Regions from separate parts of the Undibacterium sp. TC4M20W genome, predicted to be linked through region 2. Evidence: riboswitches for the same ligand, from Rfam matches in the RefSeq annotation. Region 2 holds a riboswitch; the other holds the start of a gene.
The links. A riboswitch is a leader RNA that binds a small molecule or an ion and turns the genes downstream of it on or off. The one in region 2 is predicted to bind thiamine pyrophosphate.
Positions count from the first base shown of each region.

Region 1: it holds a riboswitch for thiamine pyrophosphate, as region 2 does, so the genes downstream of both, ACO0LL_RS08410 (TonB-dependent siderophore receptor) here and thiC (phosphomethylpyrimidine synthase ThiC) in region 2, are expected to answer to the same signal.

Region 1 covers NZ_JBMPPI010000005.1:69,661-73,076, forward strand. The annotation lists gene ACO0LL_RS08395 (C1 family peptidase) at 1-372, shown strand, start outside; gene ACO0LL_RS08400 (hypothetical protein) at 414-1,337, shown strand; gene ACO0LL_RS08405 (hypothetical protein) at 1,348-1,650, shown strand; TPP riboswitch at 1,760-1,859, shown strand; gene ACO0LL_RS08410 (TonB-dependent siderophore receptor) at 1,928-3,416, shown strand, end outside.
Region 2 covers NZ_JBMPPI010000006.1:20,906-24,321, forward strand. The annotation lists gene ACO0LL_RS09750 (tetratricopeptide repeat-containing diguanylate cyclase) at 1-1,592, shown strand, start outside; TPP riboswitch at 1,664-1,765, shown strand; gene thiC (phosphomethylpyrimidine synthase ThiC) at 1,850-3,416, shown strand, end outside.

The sequences.
Region 1 (3,416 bases), on a different contig from region 2:
AAAGAATGCTATGACAAAGCAAAAAATTACCAGTCAATACAATACGAGCGACTGACACAATCACTAAGCCAATTCAAGGCTTGTCTTGCAGATCAATATCCCTTTGTGTTTGGATTCACTGCCTATGAAAGTTTGCGGAGTGAAGAAGTCAGAAAAACCGGCAAACTGAACCTGCCAAATGGCGGCGAGAAAACCATCGGTGGTCATGCCGTTATGGCTGTCGGCTATGACGATGCCACACAATGCTTCATTGCACAAAATTCGTGGGGCACCGACTGGGGAGACCAAGGCTATTTTTATATCCCTTACTCCTATGTCACGGACAGAAATCTGGCCGACGACATGTGGACTTTGCGCTTGGTGGAAGTTTGAAGCCCCTGCATTTACACAATAAAATCTTCCGGGAGAACATCATGTCAATTCCAAACTATAGCAAATACCTGGCCGGGGTATTTGTGATTTTGCTTTTACAAGCCTGCTCTATACCAATCAAAAAAATCGAAGCCCCGGCACCGATCGAAGCAATAACTAAAACCGGGTATACGTCGAAACAAAAAGAAACAGATATCACTGCTTATCAGAAAGCGATTGGAGAAAAAGACGCCTCAGCAGCAAAAACTATCCGTAATCGCATCGTCTTGAGTATACGCAGGGAAATCGAAGTCAATTACTCTGCATTTGAAAGAAGCATGTTTGAAAACCGTGCCCAGACAGAGGTTGGCGCAGACATACTTGAACTGGCCTTGTCCACTGCTGCCACATTGACCGGTGCCGAAAGGGCTCGTAAGAATCTGACCGCCTTGCTGACAGGCGTCAAAGGTTCAAGACTGTCAATCGACAAAAATTTCTTTGCAGATAAAACCTACGGTACGCTGGTGGCACAGATGCGGACATCTCGCGCCAACATCAGTGCTGACATCTATAAAAAACTGGCCCTTCTCAGCGTTGAAGAATATTCGCTGGAACAAGCAGAAATTGACCTGGTCAGCCTGTTTAATGCTGGAACGCTGCATGAGGCAGTTATTGCAGTAGCCAACAAGGCCGGTCAAGACGCGGTCAGCGCAGAAAAAAATGAAAAAGATAGTGCCAATCTGGTGCTTGATGCCACAGTGGATGACTTTAATCAAATCTACACATTGAGAAAAAAACTCAGAGAGATGTACTTGAATGGTGACATCGCTGGTGCGAAAAAAATATTGAAAGCACTGGACAGCAACATGCCTGCCAACATCAGCAATGACGATGTCTGGAAAAACCTTGATGCTGAATTGAAAAAAACCCAGTCGAACAAAGCCTATCTCAAAACATTGCTCGACGCATTTAATACAACCAAATAAGGAGACCATCATGGACGCACAAATCAGTGGAACAAAAACTTTACTGGCCCAGCAAACTGCCATCAATTTTTCTGAACAAGCCAACAACGTCAAGCTTTTTTCTTATCATGCTGGCAATGAGCCATTTAACAATGTGGTACTGCATGAAGTTTCGCTTGCTGAGGAAATTATCCCTCTGGAACTGGTCGAATTATCAGAAGATAAGACAATCAACAAACTTGTTGCAACATACAAAGAAAAAAACAAAAGCTTGTTGTTCTTCAACGCAATCTATGTTGAAGGTAACAAAAAAATGGTCGCAGGCTTTCGTTAAACTCAATAATCTGAGTTTGCAATGAGAATGGCACGCTGTCGCTTTTCACTCAAATGCGACAGCGTTCGTAAAGTCAAAATAAAGCCGCATCGGTTTCATGTTAAACTAGGCTCAACGCTAGGGGTCCTGGGAATAATCATTTCCGGGTGAGAGAGTCCCTTCTACCTGATCTGGATAATGCCAGCGAAGGGAAGCGCAAAGTCCCGGTCCCTCCTGCTTCTTTGTTTGCTCCCGCGCTGCCATCCACAACGCATTAAAAGCAAACCAAGAGCACATCATGTCTGACTTTACTGTACGCCCACACTTTTTACGTCCTACCATCATTGCCTGCGCTATCGCCCAGGCTTGCCTGCTGCTGTCATCTGCGCACGCCCAGAGCACTGCAGGAAATGAGAAATCCCTGCCAGAAGTGACCATCACTGGCAGCAAAGGCACAGAAAACAAGGTAGAGCGCAGCAAAGTCACAGGTTTTATTGATGCGGCACTGCTGGATACGCCTAACTCAGTCAATGCCTTCAGCACGGCACAGATGCAGGACCTGCGCATACGCCAGACCACGGATGCGATGAAATATGACGCCAGTGTCAATGATGCGTATAACGCCATTGGTTATGCCGAGCAATTCTCCATACGTGGTTTTGCCCTGGATAATTCCAGCAGCTACCGCAAAGACGGTTTTGCCATTCCTGGTGATGCTTCCATTCCTTTGGAAAATAAGGAGCGTGTAGAAATACTCAAGGGCATAGCAGGCTTTCAGGCTGGTTTTGGTACGCCAGGCGGCATCATTAATTATGTGACCAAACGCCCTGCCAGCTATGCAGTTCGCTCTGCCACATTTGAAATCAGTGAGCGTGGCACTGTATATGGCGCAGCGGATATCAGTGACAATTCCAGCGACAAGCAATTTGGCTTTCGCATCAATGCAGCGGGTGAACGCCTGCGCTCTTATGTCAAAGGAGCCGATGGTAACCGTCAGTTTGTTTCTGCCGCATTTGACTGGCACATCACACCACAAGCACTGCTGCAAATCGATGCCGACTACCAGCACAAATCGCAATTGTCAGTGCCAGGTTTTCAATTATTCAATGGCACGGATTTACCACGTGGTGTCCCTGCAGACCTGATGCTCAATGCTCAGCCATGGGCAAGACCGGTAGATACCCGCAACAGCAATCTTGGCCTGCGTTTTGAGTACCAGATCAATGCTGACTGGCGCGCAAGTGTCGCCGCCAACAAACATGAATTCAAACGCGACGACTACACGGCTTTCCCTTATGGCTGTGGCGCCGCCAATCTGTATCCAGGCTATTGCGCAAATGGCGACTATGATGTGTATGACTATCAAAGCGTGAATGAATCCAAATCACTGTGGGGCACACAAGCCCTGCTGAATGGCAAACTCAATCTGGCTGGCATGCAGCACGAGATGGCTGTTGGCCTCAGCAATTCACAGCGCAAAGATTATTTTGGTGATTATGTATATGACTATGCGGGCAGCAGTAATTTGTTCCGTCCTGTCAGCGTAATACCATCTGCAAATAAAACCGGCCCGGTTTTGCTGCGCCGTACTGACAAGGAATGGTCAGCATTTGTACAGGACATTATCAGTCTGCAAGACAACCTTAAATTGCATCTGGGTCTGCGTCATCTGAACATCTCGCGCACGCAACTTGATAATCCGGGCTACGACCAGAACAAATTCCTATCGACAGCTGCACTGGTATTCAAACCATTACAACAAGTTTCTGTGTATGGCAGTTTTGCCC
Region 2 (3,416 bases):
AAGCACTAAAGCTGGCTGACCAGGTACCACGCCGCAGCGCACAGGCCAAGCTGTACCGCATGGAATCCATCGCCAGACTCTACCTGAATATGCATAATGCAGAAAAGGCGCTGGAAACCACCAATGAAGCCCTGGCGATGTTGCCCGGCATAGACTCGCCCAAAATCACTTCTTCGCTGCAAATGACACGTGGCCTGGCACTGATAGACCTAGGTCGTCATGATGAAGCGCTGGAGGCCTACAAGACCGTCTTGCAGATAGCCACCGATGCCGGCATGCCTGCCGTAGCCGCTACGGCACTTGGCAATATTGCCGACTATTACCTGCATGTGCGCAAATTTGCTGAGGCTGAACGCGCTGCCCGCTTTTCACTGGAAAAAGCCCAGGTGGTGAATGATCCTTTTGCGATGGCCATTGCGAAGGCGAATATCGGCTTTGCACTGGCAGGGCAAAAGAAATTCGCACAGGGCATAGGCTACATCAATGAAGCCAAGAAGTTTTTTATGGAAACCGGCTCCAAGTCGGATGTGGAAAACCTGCTCAGTGAAATCGGCAATATGTATGAAGCCGCCGATATGTATAAAGAGGCATTGGCGACGGTGCGCGAGCAGCAAAAACTCAGCGATGAATTATTCCGCTCTGACCGGGCACGTGCTGTAGCCACTTTACAAGAGCAATTCAATGCCCAGCAAAGGCAAAAACAGATTGAATTGCTGGCGCGTGAAAACCAGCTCAAGGATGCCGATATCAAAAACCGGCAACTGCAGCAAGTTGTGCTGATGCTGGCTGCAGTCATCATGGTGATGGTTGGGGTGGTGGTTTTCTTCCTGTACCGGCGGGTGCGCAAGACCAATGAAAAGCTGCGCGAAGTCAATGAGCAACTGGAATTTCATGCGGTACGTGATCCCCTCACAGGTTTGTATAACCGCCGTTCTTTTGTCGATATGATGAAGGGCAGGGCCATCTTGCCTGAGGGTGAAAGGCGTGAAGATGCGCTTGATAACCCTGACTGCCTGATACTGATGGACATTGATCATTTCAAGAATATCAATGACAGCTTTGGTCATGCCACTGGCGACTCTGTATTGATAGAAGTGGCACGCCGCTTGCGCAGTACCGTGCGTGACAGTGATATGGTATTGCGCTGGGGTGGTGAAGAATTTCTGATTTATTCACCACGCTCCAATCCCGCACAACTCAAAGGTCTGGTTGAGCGCATCTTGCGCAGTATAGGTGAAGAAAACATTCAGGCTGATGGTGCCAGTGTCCCTGTCACGCTGACTGCCGGTTTCATCAGCCTGCCATTTTCCGGCTTGCCAGAAGCCATCTGTAATTGGGAAAAAGCCCTGCAAATTGCCGACATGGCCTTATATCTGGGCAAGGTCAATGGCCGCAACCGCGCCTATGGTGTCAGCAGATTATTGATCGCCTATGAAGAAGCCTTGCCGGTACTCGATCATGATCTGTCTGCTGCGATCAAGGCTGGCATGGTCGAGTTGATAGAGGTGCATGGACCGGTAAAACTGCCAGAAGGCAATCTTGCTGCGTCGGCAACGGTATCTGATGAAGAACTTGCCAGCGCCATCAAATAAAGCACCTGAGTTTAAAAAAGTCGTATAATCTGCCGTCGTCGCGGTTCTGGATTTATTTCTGGAACCCGAAGAAAAAATGCTAGGGGTCCTGCCATCAATTTTTTTGGCGGGTGAGAAATACCCTCGAACCTGATCTGGATAATGCCAGCGAAGGGAAGCTGCCGAAGTTGGTGCCGCCTGTAGTATGTCTTGATCTGCGCGCACCTGTTTTGGAAACTCCTTTGCTGGCTCCATGCCAACAAAGCAAAGGAGCCAAAATGAACGCCAACCCGCAATTCTTGTCCGCTACCGCTACGGTAGATGAGGCAGCCATACAGCCACTGCCAAATTCCCGCAAGACCTACGTGCAGGGCAGCCGCCCCGATATCCGCGTACCCATGCGCGAAATTACACAGTCTGATACACCAGCCATGTTTGGTTCGGAAAAAAATCCCCCTATCTATGTCTATGATACCTCCGGCCCCTACACTGACCCTGAAGTAAAAATTGATATCCGTTCCGGCCTTGCATCCGTACGTGGTGCCTGGATAGCCGAGCGAAATGATACTGAAGAACTGGCAGGCCCAAGCTCTGAGTATGGTATCGCCCGTCTGCATGACCCCAAGCTGGCCGAGTTGCGCTTCAACCTCAAGCGCCTGCCACGCCGTGCATTGACAGGCAAGAATGTCTCGCAAATGCACTATGCGCGCCAGGGCATCATCACGCCGGAAATGGAATTTGTCTCTATCCGCGAAAACCTGCGCAGAAAAGAATACCTGGAAAACCTCAAAGCCTCAGGCCCCATGGGTAGCAAGCTGGCAGAAGTCATGGGCCGCCAGCATCCTGGCCAGTCTTTTGGCGCTTCAATTCCCGCAGAAATCACGCCAGAATTCGTGCGTTCAGAAATCGCCCGTGGCCGTGCGATTATCCCTGCGAATATCAATCATCCTGAAATCGAACCTATGATCATAGGCCGTAATTTCATGGTCAAGATCAATGCCAATATCGGCAATTCTGCAGTCACTTCTTCCATCGGTGAAGAAGTCGAAAAAATGACCTGGGCAATACGCTGGGGTGGCGACAATGTCATGGATCTTTCCACTGGCAAGCACATCCACGAAACCCGTGAATGGATTATCCGTAACTCCCCCGTGCCTATCGGTACAGTACCGATCTATCAGGCACTGGAAAAAGTGAATGGCAAGGCAGAAGACCTGACCTGGGAAATCTTTCGTGACACACTGATTGAGCAAGCTGAGCAGGGCGTCGATTACTTCACCATTCACGCAGGCGTGCGCCTGCAATATGTGCCGATGACAGCCAAACGCCTGACCGGCATCGTGTCACGCGGTGGCTCCATCATGGCGAAATGGTGTCTGGCACATCATAAAGAAAGTTTCCTGTACGAGCATTTCGAAGATATCTGCGAAATCATGAAGGCTTATGACGTGTCCTTCAGCCTCGGTGATGGCCTGCGCCCTGGCTCCATCTATGATGCCAATGATGAAGCGCAGTTAGGTGAATTGAAAACCCTGGGCGAACTGACACAGATCGCCTGGAAGCATGATGTACAGGTCATGATAGAAGGCCCCGGCCATGTACCCATGCACCTCATCAAAGAAAACATAGACCTGCAACTTGAGCAATGCCATGAAGCGCCTTTTTATACCCTGGGCCCTTTGACGACCGACATCGCACCCGGTTATGACCACATCACCTCCGGCATAGGCGCAGCTCAGATAGGCTGGTATGGCACGGCCATGCTGTGCTATGTGACGCCAAAAGAACATCTGGGTTTGCCGAACAAGGTGGATGTCAAGGACGGTATCATCACTTACAAGATTG